Regions from separate parts of the Pseudomonas sp. NPDC087697 genome, predicted to be linked through region 1. Evidence: predicted binding sites of a transcription regulator. Region 1 holds the regulator's gene; each other region holds the start of a gene.

Evidence for each region. The regulator sigma-54, encoded in region 1, starts transcription at its own class of promoters, with help from an activator protein. The targets are predictions, from matches to a motif close to ANTGGCATNNANNTTGCTNT.
Region 2: a site for sigma-54 is predicted at 2,454-2,473, ahead of glnA (glutamate--ammonia ligase). Genes of this name have one in related genera too.
Region 3: a site for sigma-54 is predicted at 2,468-2,487, ahead of ACIPIN_RS03950 (flagellar basal body rod protein FlgF). Genes of this name have one in related genera too.
Region 4: a site for sigma-54 is predicted at 2,551-2,570, ahead of ACIPIN_RS16565 (CmpA/NrtA family ABC transporter substrate-binding protein). Genes of this name have one in related genera too.

What each region holds. Positions count from the first base shown of each region.
Region 1 is NZ_JBIUVW010000011.1:129,030-133,191, forward strand. It holds gene lptA (lipopolysaccharide transport periplasmic protein LptA) at 1-94, shown strand, start outside; gene lptB (LPS export ABC transporter ATP-binding protein) at 94-819, shown strand; gene ACIPIN_RS11205 (RNA polymerase factor sigma-54) at 1,003-2,496, shown strand; gene hpf (ribosome hibernation-promoting factor, HPF/YfiA family) at 2,608-2,916, shown strand; gene ptsN (PTS IIA-like nitrogen regulatory protein PtsN) at 2,929-3,393, shown strand; gene rapZ (RNase adapter RapZ) at 3,396-4,162, shown strand, end outside.
Region 2 is NZ_JBIUVW010000031.1:378-4,539, reverse strand. It holds gene ACIPIN_RS19550 (DUF4124 domain-containing protein) at 1-152, opposite strand, end outside; gene ACIPIN_RS19545 (chorismate mutase) at 255-818, opposite strand; gene glnA (glutamate--ammonia ligase) at 951-2,357, opposite strand; gene thiI (tRNA uracil 4-sulfurtransferase ThiI) at 2,688-4,142, shown strand.
Region 3 is NZ_JBIUVW010000003.1:122,080-126,241, reverse strand. It holds gene phhA (phenylalanine 4-monooxygenase) at 1-364, opposite strand, end outside; gene ACIPIN_RS03955 (sigma-54-dependent transcriptional regulator) at 644-2,203, shown strand; gene ACIPIN_RS03950 (flagellar basal body rod protein FlgF) at 2,542-3,282, shown strand; gene flgG (flagellar basal-body rod protein FlgG) at 3,328-4,113, shown strand.
Region 4 is NZ_JBIUVW010000022.1:46,191-50,352, forward strand. It holds gene rlmKL (bifunctional 23S rRNA (guanine(2069)-N(7))-methyltransferase RlmK/23S rRNA (guanine(2445)-N(2))-methyltransferase RlmL) at 1-386, opposite strand, end outside; gene rmf (ribosome modulation factor) at 933-1,148, shown strand; gene ACIPIN_RS16560 (quinone-dependent dihydroorotate dehydrogenase) at 1,439-2,458, opposite strand; gene ACIPIN_RS16565 (CmpA/NrtA family ABC transporter substrate-binding protein) at 2,708-3,919, shown strand; gene ACIPIN_RS16570 (ANTAR domain-containing response regulator) at 3,935-4,162, shown strand, end outside.

The sequences.
Region 1 (4,162 bases):
CCGTGCCACCGGTGCCTCGGTGACTGCGCCGCGCCCACGGGTCGATATGGTCATCCAGCCGAAGCAGAAAACCGACCAGCAGAAGGCCCAGTAATGGCAACTCTGAAAGCTCAGCATCTGGCCAAGAGCTACAAGAGCCGCCAGGTCGTGCGTGACGTCAGCCTGTCGATCGACAGCGGCCAGATCGTCGGCCTGCTTGGCCCGAACGGCGCCGGCAAGACCACCTGCTTCTACATGATCGTGGGCCTGGTCCAGGCCGATCAGGGGCGCGTACTGATCGACGACCTGGACGTCAGCCACCAGCCGATGCACGGTCGTGCACGAGCGGGTATCGGCTATCTGCCGCAAGAAGCGTCGATCTTCCGCAAACTCTCGGTCGCCGACAACATCATGGCCATCCTCGAGACCCGCAAGGAGCTCGACAAGGCCGGTCGTCGCAAGGAGCTGGAAAGCCTGCTGCAGGAATTCCACATCAACCACATCCGCGAAAACCTCGGCATGAGCCTTTCCGGTGGCGAACGTCGCCGCGTGGAAATCGCCCGTGCCCTGGCCACAGCGCCGAAATTTATCCTGCTCGACGAACCGTTCGCCGGCGTGGACCCGATTTCGGTGGGCGACATCAAGCAGATCATTCATCACCTCAAGGCCAAGGGTATCGGCGTGCTGATCACGGACCACAACGTCCGCGAAACCCTGGACATCTGCGAAACCGCTTACATCGTCAACGATGGCCAACTGATCGCCGAAGGCGACGCTGAAACCATCCTGGCCAACGACCTGGTCAAGGAAGTGTACCTGGGCCATGAATTCCGCCTGTAAGCACTGAGGTGCCTGGTCAGTCGCCGGAGCGCTTGCCCCAATAAAAACTATACGTTTTTATTGTTACAGCGCTCTAGGCAAACACTTCAGTTTCAGGCATATAATTTGCTTATGTTTGGCGCTCACGCGCCCTGTAGTGGATGGCGCATGTGCGCCGGCGAATTAAGGTGTTAAGCCCCTGCCATGAAACCATCGCTAGTCTTGAGAATGGGCCAGCAGCTGACGATGACACCGCAGCTGCAACAGGCCATCCGCCTGCTCCAATTGTCGACCCTGGACCTGCAACAGGAAATCCAGGAGGCATTGGAGTCCAATCCAATGCTCGAACGCCAGGAAGAAGGCGACGACTTCGATAACGCCGACCCGATGGCGGACAACATCGAGCAGAAACCCAACACCGATATCCAGGAACCCACCTACCAGGAAACCGCCCCCACGGTGGATAACCTCGAGGAAGGCGACTGGAACGAGCGCATCCCTAACGAACTGCCGGTCGACACCGCCTGGGAAGACGTTTACCAGACCAGCGCCAGCAGCCTGCCGAGCAACGATGACGACGAATGGGACTTCACCACTCGCACCTCCGCCGGCGAGAGCCTGCAGAGCCATCTGCTCTGGCAATTGAACCTGGCGCCAATGTCCGACACCGATCGGCTGATCGCCGTAACCCTGATCGACTGCATCAACAATCAGGGCTACCTGGACGAAACGCTTGAGGAAATCCTCGAAGCCTTCGATCCGGAACTGGACATCGAACTGGACGAGATCGAAGCCGTCCTGCATCGCATCCAGCAATTCGAGCCTGCCGGCATCGGCGCACGCAACCTCGGCGAATGCCTGTTGCTGCAACTGCGTCAACTGCCCGCCAAGACCCCTTGGCTGGCCGAGGCCAAGCGCCTCGTCATCGACTACATCGACCTGCTGGGCAGTCGCGACTACAGCCAGCTGATGCGCCGCATGAAGCTCAAGGAAGATGAACTGCGCCAGGTCATCGAACTGGTACAGAGCCTCAACCCGCGTCCGGGCTCGCAAATCGAGTCCAGCGAAGCCGAATACGTGGTTCCCGACGTCATCGTGCGCAAAGACAACGAACGCTGGCTCGTGGAGCTGAACCAGGAGTCGGTTCCGCGTTTGCGCGTCAACCCGCAATACGCCGGTTTCGTCCGTCGCGCCGACACCAGCGCCGACAACACCTTCATGCGCAATCAGTTGCAGGAAGCGCGCTGGTTCATCAAGAGCCTGCAAAGCCGCAACGAAACCCTGATGAAAGTCGCCACCCAGATCGTCGAGCACCAGCGCGGCTTCCTTGAGTACGGCGATGAAGCCATGAAGCCGTTGGTCCTGCATGACATCGCTGAAGCGGTCGGCATGCACGAGTCGACGATTTCAAGGGTGACCACGCAAAAATTCATGCATACCCCGCGCGGTATTTATGAACTGAAATACTTTTTCTCCAGCCACGTCAGCACCTCTGAAGGCGGTGAATGCTCGTCCACAGCGATCCGCGCGATCATCAAAAAACTGGTTGCCGCGGAAAATCAGAAAAAGCCGTTGAGTGACAGCAAGATCGCTGGTTTACTGGAGGCACAAGGCATTCAGGTGGCCCGCCGCACCGTCGCCAAGTACCGCGAGTCCCTTGGGATCGCGCCTTCGAGCGAACGCAAGCGGTTGATGTAGCGGGCTACGCCACAGCGTTCCAAGGTTGTGTTCGAAAAACTTTTCGGACACAGCCTAGTGGCAGGTAAACCAGCCTGCCGCCTTATGCACTGGCAACGAAGGAGAAGCTGTATGCAAGTCAATATCAGTGGACACCAACTGGAAGTGACCGAACCCCTGCGCAAATACATCGGCGAAAAACTCGAACGATTAGAAAGGCATTTCGACAAGATCACCAACGTGCAGGTCACGATGACCGTCGAGAAGCTGCTGCAGAAAATCGAAGCCACGCTGCATATCCCCGGTGGAGAAGTAGTTGCCAACGCTGAGCATAACGACATGTATGCCGCGATCGACGCTCTGACCGACAAACTGGATCGCCAACTCAAAAAGCATAAGGAAAAGACCCAGGGCCAGCTCCAAGGCGCAACCGGTCGTTAATACTCCCAACCCATGATCCGACTTGAAAACATCCTGACCCCCGGCCGTTCTTTGGTGAACGTGCCGGGCGGCAGTAAAAAACGCGCCCTTGAACAAATTGCCAACCTGATCGCCCGCGAAGTGCCGGATCTGGAGATGCAAGATGTCTTCGAGAGCCTGATTGCCCGTGAAAAACTCGGTTCCACCGGTTTTGGCAACGGCATCGCTATCCCCCACTGCCGCCTCAAAGGTTGCGAGTCGCCCATCAGTGCCTTGATGCACCTGGACGCCCCTATAGATTTCGATGCCATCGACGGTGCCCCGGTCGACCTGCTGTTCGTTTTGCTGGTCCCGCAAGCCGCTACCGATGCGCACCTGGAGCTGCTCCGCCAGATCGCCAGCATGCTTGATCGTAAAGAAGTCCGCGATCGCCTGCGCAGCGCCACCAGCAATGAAGCCTTGTATCAGGTTGTCCTCGACGAGCAGAACGGTCACTAACCATGCGCTTGATCATCGTCAGCGGCCGCTCAGGCTCAGGTAAAAGCACCGCCCTCGATGTGCTGGAGGACAACGGCTACTACTGCATCGACAACCTGCCGGCCGGCCTGTTGCCGGAATTGGCCGAGCGTGCACTGATTCACACCGAACTGGCGCAGCCTCTGGTCGCCGTCTCCATCGATGCGCGTAACCTGCCGAGCCATCTGTCACGCTTCCCGGAGCTGTTGGAAGAAGTCCGCAGCCGGCACATCCAGTGTGATGTGCTGTATCTGGACGCCGACGAAGAAACCCTGCTCAAGCGCTTTTCGGAAACCCGTCGCCGCCACCCGCTGAGCAACGCCAACCGCTCGCTGGCCGAAGCCATCAATGACGAGACCAGTCTGCTGGGGCCGATTGCCGACCTGGCCGACCTCAAGGTCAACACCACCAATCTGAACCTGTATCAGCTGCGCGATACCATCAAATTGCGTCTCTTGAACCAGCCAGAGCCAGGCACTGCGTTTCTGGTAGAGTCCTTCGGTTTCAAGCGGGGCATGCCGGTCGATGCCGACCTGGTGTTCGACGTGCGTTGCTTGCCGAACCCGTACTGGAAACCGGAACTGCGTGCTCAATCCGGGCTGGACCAGCCGGTTGCCGAGTATCTGGCTGCGCAGCCGGATGTCGAAGAGATGTTCCAGGACATCTCCAGCTACCTGCTCAAATGGCTGCCGCGCTTTGCCGCCAGCAACCGCGCTTACGTCACAATCGCCATTGGCTGCACCGGCGGGCA
Region 2 (4,162 bases), on a different contig from region 1:
CTGTTGAGTGGCGGCAACTCGACGGCCTGGCTCTTCACGCCATCGGGCGGCTGATTGCTGTAGGCGGTATTGCCGCTGGCGTCGGTGTACCGGTAGATCTGCGCGGTGGCGGGCAGGGCGATCAGCGCCAGCAGGCATAACAATGAGCGCATTACAGGCTTTCCATTTGCCGTTGAGCAGGTGTCCCGCCGTGTTCCATTCCTGGCGACCAAGCGCTGAGCATAGAGCACATCAGCGCGTGTCGGCAGGCAGGTTCAGCGGCTGACGCTGCACAGCTCGGCGGTGGCGCGTATCAGCGCAAGCTCACGCAGCGGCACTTGGGCCGCGGCTTTATTGGCCTTGGCCAGCCATAACGGGCAGTGTGGGTCTTTACGATACGGGGTGAAATCGGCCAATTGTTGCAGCAGGCGTTTTTGTAACAGGTCGAGTTGCGGGCGGATCAGGCCATCGAGGTCAGGGCGAGGGTCGTTGGGGGCTTTGCCTTGTGCGTGCCAGTCGGACAAATGCGCGTACTGCACCAGTTTGTTGGCTTCGATCTGCGCCGAGAAGAACTGCTCGACGGCTTCATTGCTCAATTTATAGTAGGGTGCGTCGGCGATGGCACCGGCAATGACGTCGTGCTCCCGTTGGCGATCCTCGACAGGCTTGCCGCTGTCCCACTTGCTCAGTGCGACCTTGTCGGCAATCGTCAGGCGCTCCTGGATGGTGCTGAGCAGCGGGGCGAGAGCAGCGGGTGCCGGGGCAGGGGGCGGGGTGGCAGCGCAGGCGATGTTGGCAAACAGGGCGGTGAGCAGTGCAAGGCACAAAGGTAGGCGCATGGGGTGTCTCGTCTTCATTCCGTGGAGGAGCATGATGCCTATAACAGTAGGCCCGATGACAAGTGTTCGCCCACAAAAAAGGCCTCCGAAGAGGCCTTTTCACGTTACGCCGCTTGCGCGAGCGCTACTGGATCAGCAGCTGTAGTACAGCTCGTATTCCAGTGGGTGTACGAAGGTGCGTACTTTGATTTCTTCTTCGCTTTTCAGGGCGATGTAAGCGTCGATGAAGTCGTCGCTGAAAACGCCGCCTTTGGTCAGGAACGCACGACCTTTGTCCAGCTCTTCCAGGGCTTCTTTCAGGCTGCCGCAAACTTGTGGGATCTCTTTCGCCTCTTCAGGCGGCAGGTCGTACAGGTTTTTGTCAGCTGCGTCGCCAGGGTGGATCTTGTTCTGGATGCCGTCCAGGCCAGCCATCAACAGGGCAGCGAAGCCCAGGTACGGGTTGGCTGCTGGATCCGGGAAGCGTGCTTCGATACGGCGAGCGCGAGGGCTCGACACGTAAGGAATACGGATCGAAGCGGAACGGTTGCGAGCCGAGTAGGCCAGCATTACTGGAGCTTCGAAACCTGGGACCAGACGCTTGTAGGAGTTGGTCGACGGGTTGGTGAAGCCGTTCAGGGCCTTACCGTGCTTGATGATGCCGCCGATGAAGTACAGAGCGGTGTCGGACAGGCCGGCATAACCTTCGCCAGCGAAGGTGTTCTTGCCATCTTTAGCGATGGACAGGTGAACGTGCATACCCGAACCGTTGTCGCCGTAGAGTGGCTTAGGCATGAAGGTCGCGGTGCGGCCGTAGGCGTCAGCCACGTTGTGTACGCAGTACTTCAGGGTCTGAACTTCGTCAGCCTTGGCTACCAGGGTGTTGAACTTGACGCCGATTTCGTTCTGGCCGGCAGTCGCCACTTCGTGGTGGTGAACTTCGATGATCAGGCCCATTTCTTCCATGGCGTTGCACATGGAGGTACGGATTTCGTGGTCGTGGTCGAACGGCGGAACCGGGAAGTAGCCGCCTTTGACGCCTGGACGGTGGCCTTTGTTACCGCCTTCCACGTCCTGGTCGGACATCCACGAACCTTGTTCGGAGTAGATCTTGAACATGGAACCGGAGATGTCGGACTTGAACTTCACTTCGTCGAAGATGAAGAACTCGGGCTCTGGACCGACGAAAACGGTGTCGCCGATACCTGTGGACTTCAGGTATTCCTCGGCGCGCTTGGCGATGGCACGTGGGTCACGGTCATAGCCTTGCATGGTCGAAGGTTCGATCACGTCGCAAACCAGGATCAGGGTCGGCTCTTCGGTGAACGGGTCGAGGACGGCAGTGGTGTCGTCCGGCATCAGGATCATGTCGGAGGCTTCGATGCCCTTCCAGCCAGCGATGGAGGAGCCGTCGAACATTTTGCCTTCTTCGAAGAAGGCTTCATCCAGCGCATCACGGGCCGGCATGGTCACGTGGTGCTGAGTGCCTTTGGTATCAGTGAAGCGCAGATCAATCCATTTGACGTCATGATCTTTGATGAGTTGAACCGACTTCGACATAGTGTCCTCCGGGTGGCTTCGGGCGAGTGTAGGAGTGCCCTTAGAATGTGGGTGATGCCGGCGCGAATACTCTGCCAAGGCAACCTGCCTCACAAGGGAGCAAATTGCATGCCAGTGCCCCGACTTGGGTTTTCTGCCCCAATATCACGCTTACAAAGGTGTAAAGCGCTTTAAAACGGAAAATCTCGCCCTTTAATGTAGCGCTCAATTTCGCAAATGACCTGTTTTGGTGCGTCGAAAACCTTCTGCACATTAACTGGTTAAACCTTGAGCAATTTCCGCTATAATCCGCGCCCCCCTTTTTCGGCTGGCCCTGCGCGCGCTGTTTTCATGAAACTAATCGTAAAAGTCTTCCCCGAGATCACCATCAAGAGCCGCCCGGTACGGATGCGTTTCATCCGTCAATTGGCCAAAAACATCCGTACCGTGCTCCGCGATCTGGACCCGGCCGTGGTGGTGAACGGCGTGTGGGACAACCTCGAGCTGGAAACGCACGTCAGTGACCCCAAAGCCTTGAAGGACATGACCGAGCGCCTGAGCTGCATGCCGGGCATCGCGCATTTCCTGCAGGTCGACGAGTACCCGTTGGGCGACTTCGACGACATCGTCGCCAAGTGCAAACAGCACTTCGGTGAGTCGCTGGCCGGGAAGATCTTTTCGGTGCGCTGCAAGCGTGCCGGCAAGCACGAATTCAGCTCGATGGACGTCGAAAAATACGTCGGCAGCCAACTGCGTCGTCAGTGCGGCGCCGCCGGAATTTCGCTCAAAAACCCGGAAATCGAAGTTCGCATCGAAATTCGCGACCAACGGTTGTTTGTGATTCACAGCCAGCACAACAGCATCGGTGGTTATCCGCTGGGCGCGCTGGAACAGACCCTGGTGCTTATGTCCGGCGGTTTCGATTCCACCGTCGCGGCTTACCAGATCATGCGCCGCGGGCTGATGAGCCATTTCTGCTTCTTCAATCTCGGCGGGCGTGCCCACGAATTGGGCGTGATGGAAGTCGCGCACTTCATCTGGAAGAAGTACGGCAGCTCCCAACGCGTGTTATTTGTCAGTGTGCCGTTCGAGGAAGTGCTGGGAGAAATTCTCGGCAAAGTCGATAACAGTCATATGGGCGTAGTATTGAAGCGTATGATGTTGCGCGCTGCGTCCCGGATCGCTGATCGGCTGGACATCGAGGCGCTGGTCACCGGCGAAGCGATTTCCCAGGTTTCCAGCCAGACGCTGCCGAACCTGTCCGTGATCGACTGCGTGACCGACAAGCTGGTGCTGCGCCCGCTGATCGCCAGTCACAAGCAGGACATCATCGACCTGGCCAACGAAATCGGCACCGCCGATTTCGCCAAGCACATGCCGGAGTACTGCGGGGTCATTTCGGTGAACCCCAAGACCCACGCCAAGCGTCCGCGCGTGGAGCATGAAGAGAAAGAATTCGATATGGCAGTGCTCGAGCGTGCGCTCGAGAACGCCAAACTGGTGCCGATCGATCGGGTGATCGACGAATTGGGCCAGGATGTGCAGGTTGAAGAAGTCAGTGAAGCGCTGGCCGGTCAGATCATCATCGACATCCGTCACCCGGATGCCGCCGAAGACGATCCGCTTGAGCTTGCTGGCATCGAGGTACAAGCGATGCCGTTTTATGCTCTGAACGCTCGTTTCAAGGAACTGGACCCTACTCGCCAGTACCTGTTGTATTGCGACAAAGGCGTGATGAGTCGCCTGCATGCCCACCATTTGCTCAGTGAGGGGCATGCCAATGTGCGCGTTTATCGACCGAGCTAAGAGCCCGGGGCTGTTTGCCT
Region 3 (4,162 bases), on a different contig from region 1:
CGTGGAAAATGTCCGGCTCTTGCAGGTAATCCAGTTCTTCGCGAGTACGAATAAAGGTCGCGACCGGAAACTGCTTGTTGGCCAGCAATTCAAAGAAGGTCTGGAACGGAATCAGCGCCGGCACCCGGGCGACTTGCCAGCCGGTCGTCTCGCCGAGGACTTTATTGATTTCGTCGAGTTGCGGAATGCGGTCATGGGGAAGGCCGAGTTTTTCGATGCCGTCCATGTATTCCTGGCACGCACGACCCTCGAGCACTTTCAGCTGGCGAGTGATCAGCGTGTTCCACACCGCGTGTTCTTCAGCGGTGTAGTGAATAAAACCTTGCGCATCGGGCTCGCGGGCCACGTATTGCGTCTGCTTCATGCTGCTCTCCTGCAAAGGGATACGTTCTTGTTATGTCTTGCGTATAGACCCAGAAATACGCCGAAATCTCTGACCTTGCAGCAGGGTTTAAACGTTGCGCGTAGGAAAATTCCTGGTTTTTCGTAAACTATTCGTTACAGATCGGCGGCTATGGCGCAGGTATTGAGATTTCACGGTTTGAAAAGGCCCAAAGCTGTCACATAATCTTGACGACTAACTTTGCGCCTCAGCAGAAAAATCCTCGTCGCGCGCTCTATTCACCACCGTTCGGGCCTTTATATGCGTATCAAAGTTCATTGCCAGAACCGCATCGGCATCCTGCGCGACATCCTCAACCTGCTGGTGGAGTATGGGATCAACGTCGCTCGAGGTGAGGTCGGCGGCGAGCATGGCAACGCGATCTACTTGCATTGCCCGAACCTGATCAACATTCAGTTCCAGGCATTGCGTCCGAAGTTCGAGGCGATTGCCGGTGTATTCGGCGTCAAGCGCGTAGGGCTGATGCCCAGCGAGCGTCGGCATATGGAATTGAATGCCTTGCTTGGCGCGCTGGAGTTTCCTGTGCTGTCGATCGACATGGGCGGCTCGATCGTTGCAGCCAACCGCGCGGCTGCGCAATTGCTCGGTGTGCGGGTGGACGAGGTGCCGGGCATTCCCTTGTCGCGTTATGCCGAAGACTTCGATCTGCCGGAGCTGGTGCGCGCCAACAAGTCGCGGATCAACGGCTTGCGGGTCAAGGTCAAGGGCGACGTATTCCTGGCCGATATCGCGCCGTTGCAATCGGAGCATGACGACAGTGAGGCAATGGCCGGTGCCGTGTTGACGCTGCATCGCGCGGACCGGGTCGGCGAGCGCATCTATAACGTGCGTAAGCAGGAGTTGCGCGGCTTCGACAGCATATTCCAGAGTTCCAAAGTCATGGCGGCGGTGGTTCGTGAAGCGCGGCGCATGGCGCCACTGGATGCGCCGCTGCTGATCGAAGGCGAGACCGGTACCGGTAAAGAGCTGTTGGCGCGCGCCTGCCATTTGGCTAGTCCGCGTGGGCAGTCGCCGTTGATGGCGCTCAATTGCGCCGGGCTGCCGGAGTCGATGGCCGAGACCGAGTTGTTCGGTTACGGTCCGGGTGCGTTCGAAGGGGCGCGGGCCGAAGGCAAACTCGGGCTGCTGGAGCTGACGGCGGGCGGTACGCTGTTTCTCGATGGTGTGGGGGAGATGAGCCCGCGCTTACAGGTGAAACTGTTGCGGTTTTTGCAGGACGGTTGCTTCCGCCGGGTCGGCAGCGATGAAGAGGTTTATCTGGATGTGCGGGTGATCTGCGCGACCCAGGTTGATTTGTCTGAGCTGTGTGCGAGTGGGGAATTCCGTCAGGATCTTTACCATCGCTTGAACGTGCTTTCGCTGCACATTCCACCATTGCGTGAATGTCTCGACGGGCTGACACCGCTGGTGGAGCACTTTCTTGATCAGGCCAGTCGGCAGATTGGTTGTCCGTTGCCCAAACTGGCGCCGGCGGCGATGGACCGGCTCAGTCACTACCACTGGCCGGGCAATGTTCGGCAGTTGGAAAACGTGCTGTTTCAGGCGGTTTCGTTGTGTGAGGGCGGTACGGTCAAGGCTGAACATATTCGCCTGCCGGATTATGGCGTGCGTCAGCCTCTGGGTGATTTCTCGCTGGAAGGCGGGCTGGATGAAATTGTCGGGCGTTTCGAAAAGGCTGTGCTGGAGCGGCTGTATTCCGAGCACCCGAGCAGCCGCCTGCTGGGCAAGCGCCTTGGTGTATCCCACACCACGATTGCCAACAAGTTGCGTGAGTATGAAGTCGGCAAGACCGAGTCATAGCGGGTACCAGCTGTGTTTGTGCTGGCCTCATCGCGAGCAGGCTCGCTCCCACAGGGTTATGGAGTGCTCACAAATTATGTGGCCAATGAAGACTCAATGTGGGAGCGAGCCTGCTCGCGATGGCGGTAGTGGCCGCTGTCCAAGATCAAAGGTTGCCGCCAAACGGCATAACCGCGCCGGTTTTTCGTCTTTGACACAATTGCCCATTCGCCTCTGATTCCTCTCAAGTCCTTTGTTTAGAGGGCTGCGAAGCCCTGCATGAAAGTTGGTCTGCAAATTGCTTGAGGCTCAGCAGTACAGCGGTGGGCGGCAAACGTCCGACATGCAGAGGAAAGACTGTGGACAAGTACCTTTATGTGGCAATGACCGGCGCCAGCCAGAACGCACTGGCGCAAAAGGCTCATGCCAACAACCTGGCGAACATCTCCACCAACGGTTTTCAGAAGGACCTGGAGCAGGCGCGATCGATGCCGGTGTTTGGTGACAGCTTTCCGGCGCGAGCGTTTGCCATGACCGAACGTCCGGCCACCGACTTCTCTCCTGGCGCGATGATTGAAACCGGTCGCGACCTCGATGTGGCAGTCACTGGCAACGGTTGGATTGCCGTGCAGAACCCGAGCGGTGGCGAAAGCTATGTGCGCTCCGGCAGTCTGAATGTCGACGCCCTGGGTGTGTTGCGCGCCGGCAACGGTATGCCGGTGATGGGCAACAGTGGTCCGATTGCCGTGCCGCCTGAGCAGAAAATCGAAGTGGGTCAGGACGGCACCATCAGCATTCGGGCGATGGGCGAAGGTCCGCGCGTCATGGCCGAGGTCGACCGCATCAAGCTGGTCAACCCGGACATCAAGAACATGACCAAGAGCCTGGACGGCACGATCCAGACCGCAGACGGTAAGCCGGCACCGGCCGATGCCAAGGTGCAACTGGTGTCGGGCTTCCTTCAGTCGAGCAACGTCAACGCCGTTGAAGAGATGACCTCGGTGTTGGCCTTGTCCAAGCAATTCGAGCTGCACATCAAGATGATGAACACCGCCAAAGATGACGACCAGGCCATGGCTCGGGTCTTGCAGATCAGCTAATTATCAGAACGTCGCGCCGTAAAACAGGCGCACGAGGAGAATCGAATGCTTCCGGCTCTATGGGTTGCCAAAACAGGTCTGTCCGCCCAGGACACCAACCTGACGACTATTTCCAACAACCTGGCGAACGTGTCGACCACGGGTTTCAAACGTGACCGTGCCGAGTTCCAGGACTTGTTGTACCAGATCAAGCGTCAACCAGGCGCCCAGTCGACTCAGGACAGCGCACTGCCGTCGGGTCTGCAATTGGGTACTGGTGTGCGCATTGTCGGCACTCAGAAAAACTTCACCGCCGGTAGCCTGCAAACCACCGACCAACCGCTGGACATGGCGGTCGATGGTCGCGGTTTCTTCCAGATTCTGCAGCCCGATGGCACTACCGCTTACACCCGTGACGGTACGTTTCACCTGAACGCCAACGGCCAGATCGTCAATGCCAGCGGCTTTGCCCTTGAGCCGGCTATCGTGATTCCGAACAACGCTCAGACCTTCACGGTCGGTCGTGACGGTACGGTGTCGGTGACCATTCCTGGCAACGCAGCCTCGCAAGTGATCGGCAACCTGCAAACCGCCGACTTCATCAACCCGGCCGGTCTGCAGTCCATGGGTAACAACCTGTTCCAGGAAACCGCCGCCAGCGGTGCGCCGCAAGTCGGCACCCCGGGCCTGAACGGTTTTGGTACCACGCTGCAAAACACCCTGGAAACCTCCAACGTCAGCACCGTTGAAGAGATGGTCAACATGATCACCACTCAGCGTGCCTACGAGATGAACTCCAAGGTGATCTCTACCGCCGACCAGATGCTCTCGTTCGTCGCGCAAAATCTGTAATCAAGTCTGTGGGGCGGCATGAGGCCGCCTGCAACACCGTGAGGTAGGG
Region 4 (4,162 bases), on a different contig from region 1:
TCGCCCGATGGGGTGCGCAGTTTGTCGACGATAGCGTCCTTCACTTTCAGGGCGCCGAAGTGGGTGTTGTCGATGCCCGAGCCGTGACCGCTGAATTCAACGGCCAGGGTACCGTCATTGAGCATGTGGTCTTGCCACTCGATATCCAGCACGCCGTGGTACAGGTCTTCGGCATCCTTCATCGGGAAACGCTTGAGCACCAGCAGCACCCGGTTAGCCAGACGTGACCACAGGCACAGGCGATAAGCCGTTTCCATGTCGGCCATGCCGCGCACGGCAGAAGTGTGCTCGCGCGCTTCCTCAAGGCCAAGCCCGACGGCTTCCTCGATAAGCAGACCTTCGAGGCCTTTTGGGCAAGTGAGGAAGAGTTCGTAACGATCCGACATGGGAGTTCCAGGGCCTTTAGCAAATAAGTGAACGGGCAACGCATTGACCGCTCGTTTTTCAATCAAGCGCTTTTCTTGAAGAGCGCTCGCGTGGCACGAAAGTGTGCCGTCCCACCCTGGCCGCACAGCCAACCAACCGGTTGAATGAGCTTAGATGCCCGGGCAGATAAAAAATTCTATGCAACAAAATGTCATAACTCGACCCTTCGTCGAATAATACCCGAGTGCTACGGGTGGCCATTCTCACTAAAGTATTAGCCTCATCATCTAGCGAGAGGCTGATCATAGCGGGCTTTGACCAATGACCACGGGAATTACATCGTGTTACTTATGGCCATAGCATCTTTATCGTTACGTTCTTATGACAAAACGATCATTCCCTCGATGTGACGCATTGGTTAGAACTCAATACAGGTTGACGCCGCAACGACGTCAACACCTTGGCTCGTGACGCCGGCAGCGAGCCACCAACGGCAGAAATTTTTCTGCCTGACCTCGATAGAGGTCGACGCGACAAATACAGTCAACAAGTGAGGGAAACACCCTATGAGAAGACTTAAGCGTGATCCGTTGGAAAGAGCATTTTTGCGCGGATATCAATATGGCGTTGGTGGAAAATCCCGTGAGCTTTGCCCATTTACTCTACCGTCGGTACGTCAAGCCTGGATCAACGGCTGGCGAGAAGGACGCGGCGACAACTGGGACGGTATGACCGGCACTGCGGGGATCCATAGACTCAACGAACTTCACGCCGTCGGCTAAACAGGGCACACATTCCGACACGACAATCTGATTACGCAATGACTTAACCACGCACGTCCTCTCCGGACGGCGGGCTTCGGCCCAAGGGCTCCTTCGAGGAGCCCTTTTTTATGTTCACTCACTTCCCGCACCCGTACCGTACCCGTAGCAGCTGGCGTAGCCTGCGTTCGGCTGCGAAGCAGTCGTAAACCCTATGTGCACGGTGTACCTGAAAAACCGCAGTGTCTGATTTCACGACGGCTGCGCCGCCGAACGCAGGCTACGCCAGCTGCTACGGGGGACGATTTTCGTTAGCGCAACGCGGCGATGGCATCCACGGATTCACGAATCAGCGCCGGGCCCTTGTAAATGAAGCCCGAATACAGCTGCACCAGACTGGCACCCGCAGCGATTTTCTCAGCCGCGTGCTTGCCTTCAGTAATGCCGCCAACCGCGATGATCGGCAAACGCCCGGCCAGCTCAGCCGCCAGCACCTTGACCGTGTGAGTGCTCTTGTCGCGTACCGGTGCACCGGACAAGCCGCCGGCCTCGTCACCGTACTCCATGCCTTCGACGCCTACGCGGCTCAGGGTGGTGTTGGTCGCGATCACCGCGTCCATCCCGGTTTCGATCAGCGCTTGCGCCACCTGAACGGTTTCTTCGTCAGTCATGTCCGGTGCGATCTTGATCGCCAGCGGTACACGCTTGCCGTGGCGCAGTGCCAGTTCTTCCCGACGCTGAGCCAGGTCTGCGAGTAATTGCTTGAGCGAGTCACCAAACTGCAGGCTGCGCAGGCCCGGGGTGTTCGGCGAACTGACGTTGACCGTCACGTAGCTGGCATGGGCGTAGACCTTGTCCAGGCAGATCAGATAATCGTCGACCGCACGTTCAACCGGCGTGTCGAAGTTCTTGCCGATGTTGATCCCCAGCACGCCTTTGTATTTGGCAGCCGCTACACGTGCCAGCAGATTATCGACGCCGAGGTTGTTGAACCCCATGCGGTTGATGATCGCTTCGGCTTGCGGCAGGCGGAAAATCCGTGGTTTTGGATTGCCTGGCTGTGGACGCGGAGTGATGGTGCCGATTTCGACGAAGCCGAAACCCAATTGAGCAAACCCGTCGATGGCCGCACCGTTCTTGTCCAGACCAGCCGCCAACCCCACCGGGTTCGGGAAGTCCAGGCCCATGACATTCACCGGCATCTTCGCTGGCGCCTTGCACAGCAAGCCATTGAGACCCAAACGCCCACCTGCGCCGATCAGGTCCAGGGACAGATCGTGGGAGGTTTCCGGGGAGAGTTTGAACAACAGTTGGCGGGCCAGGGTATACATGGGCGAATTTGACTCGGTTGGCGGCGAAATAAGGCGGCGATTATAGCCGGGCATCGGGGTCGCAAGCGAGGCGCACGACGAAATCAGCCGTCAATGGCATATGCCTTGCACCAACTGGGTTATGTGCACCCATGCCAACGGCGGGATGAGTGCCAGGTTGCGAATCGAAAGGACAACGGCGTCGTCACCTGGCCTGGTTTACACAAGGGGCCTGGGGACGGCGCTTTTTTCATGCAAGGTGCTTATTTGATGATTGAACCTGAAGCAGGACCGCTGGCCTGGGTCAACGGCAGCGATGCCCCGGAAAAAACCGCGATCAACCTTGGCTTCATGGCCTTGACCGACTGTGCGTCAGTGGTGGTTGCCGCGACTCAGGGCTTCGCCCAACCCTACGGGCTGACCTTGAACCTCAAGCGCCAATCGTCGTGGGCCAACCTGCGGGACAAACTGGTCAGCGGTGAACTCGATGCCGCCCACAGCCTCTATGGCTTGATCTATGCGGTGCACCTGGGCATCGGCGGCGTTGCGGCGACGGACATGGCCGTGCTCATGGGGCTGAACCAGAACGGCCAGAGCATCAACCTCTCTCACGGCCTGCAAGGGCTGGGCGTGACCAGTCCTGAAGCGCTGGACCGCCACGTGCACCAAAGTCGCCCAAAACTCACCTTCGCCCAGACCTTCCCCACCGGCACCCATGCCATGTGGTTGTATTACTGGCTGGCGAGCCAAGGCATCCATCCGTTGCGGGATGTCGACAGCGTCGTGGTGCCACCGCCACAAATGGTCGCGCACTTGCAGGCCGGGCGTATCGACGGTTTCTGCGTCGGTGAACCGTGGAGCGCCAGCGCGGTGAAACAAAACCTCGGCTTCACGATGGCGACGACCCAGACCATCTGGCCCGACCACCCGGAAAAAGTCCTTGGCTGCACCCGCGCCTTCGTCGAGCAATACCCGAACACCGCTCGGGCGCTGGTCATGGCGATCCTCGAGGCCAGTCGTTTCATCGAACAAAGCACGGAAAATCGCCGAAGCACCGCGCAACTGTTGAGCGCTGCCGAATATCTGGACGCACCGCTCGACTGCATCGAACCGCGTTTGTTGGGCGATTATGCCGACGGCCTCGGCAATCGCTGGCAGGACCCTCACGCGCTGCGCTTTCACGGTGGCGGCGACGTCAACTTGCCGTACCTGTCCGACGGCATGTGGTTCATGACCCAATTCCGGCGCTGGGGCTTATTGCGAGAAGACCCGGACTATCTGCAAGTGGCGCGTCAGGTCCAGCAACTCGGTGTCTACCGCGACGCAGCCAGCGCGCTGGGCGTTGCGACCCAGGGGCAGGAAATGCGCAGCAGTCAGTTGATCGACGGTAAAATATGGAATGGTTCGGACCCGGCGGCGTATGCCCGCAGTTTCAAGCTGCACGCCATGACCGACACCCCCGCCCTTCTCGCCCGCCGCTGACAGGAGCCTGCAAACATGTTGCGTATCCTGCTGATCAACGACACTGCGAAGAAGGTCGGACGCCTCAAGGCGGCACTGACCGAGGCCGGGTTTGAGGTGGTCGACGAGTCCGGCCTGACCATCGACCTGCCTGCGCGCGTCGAAATGGTGCGTCCAGACGTGATCCTGATCGATACCGAGTCACCGAGCCGTGATGTGCTGGAGCAAGTGGTGCTGGTCAGCCGTGACCAGCCTCATCCGATC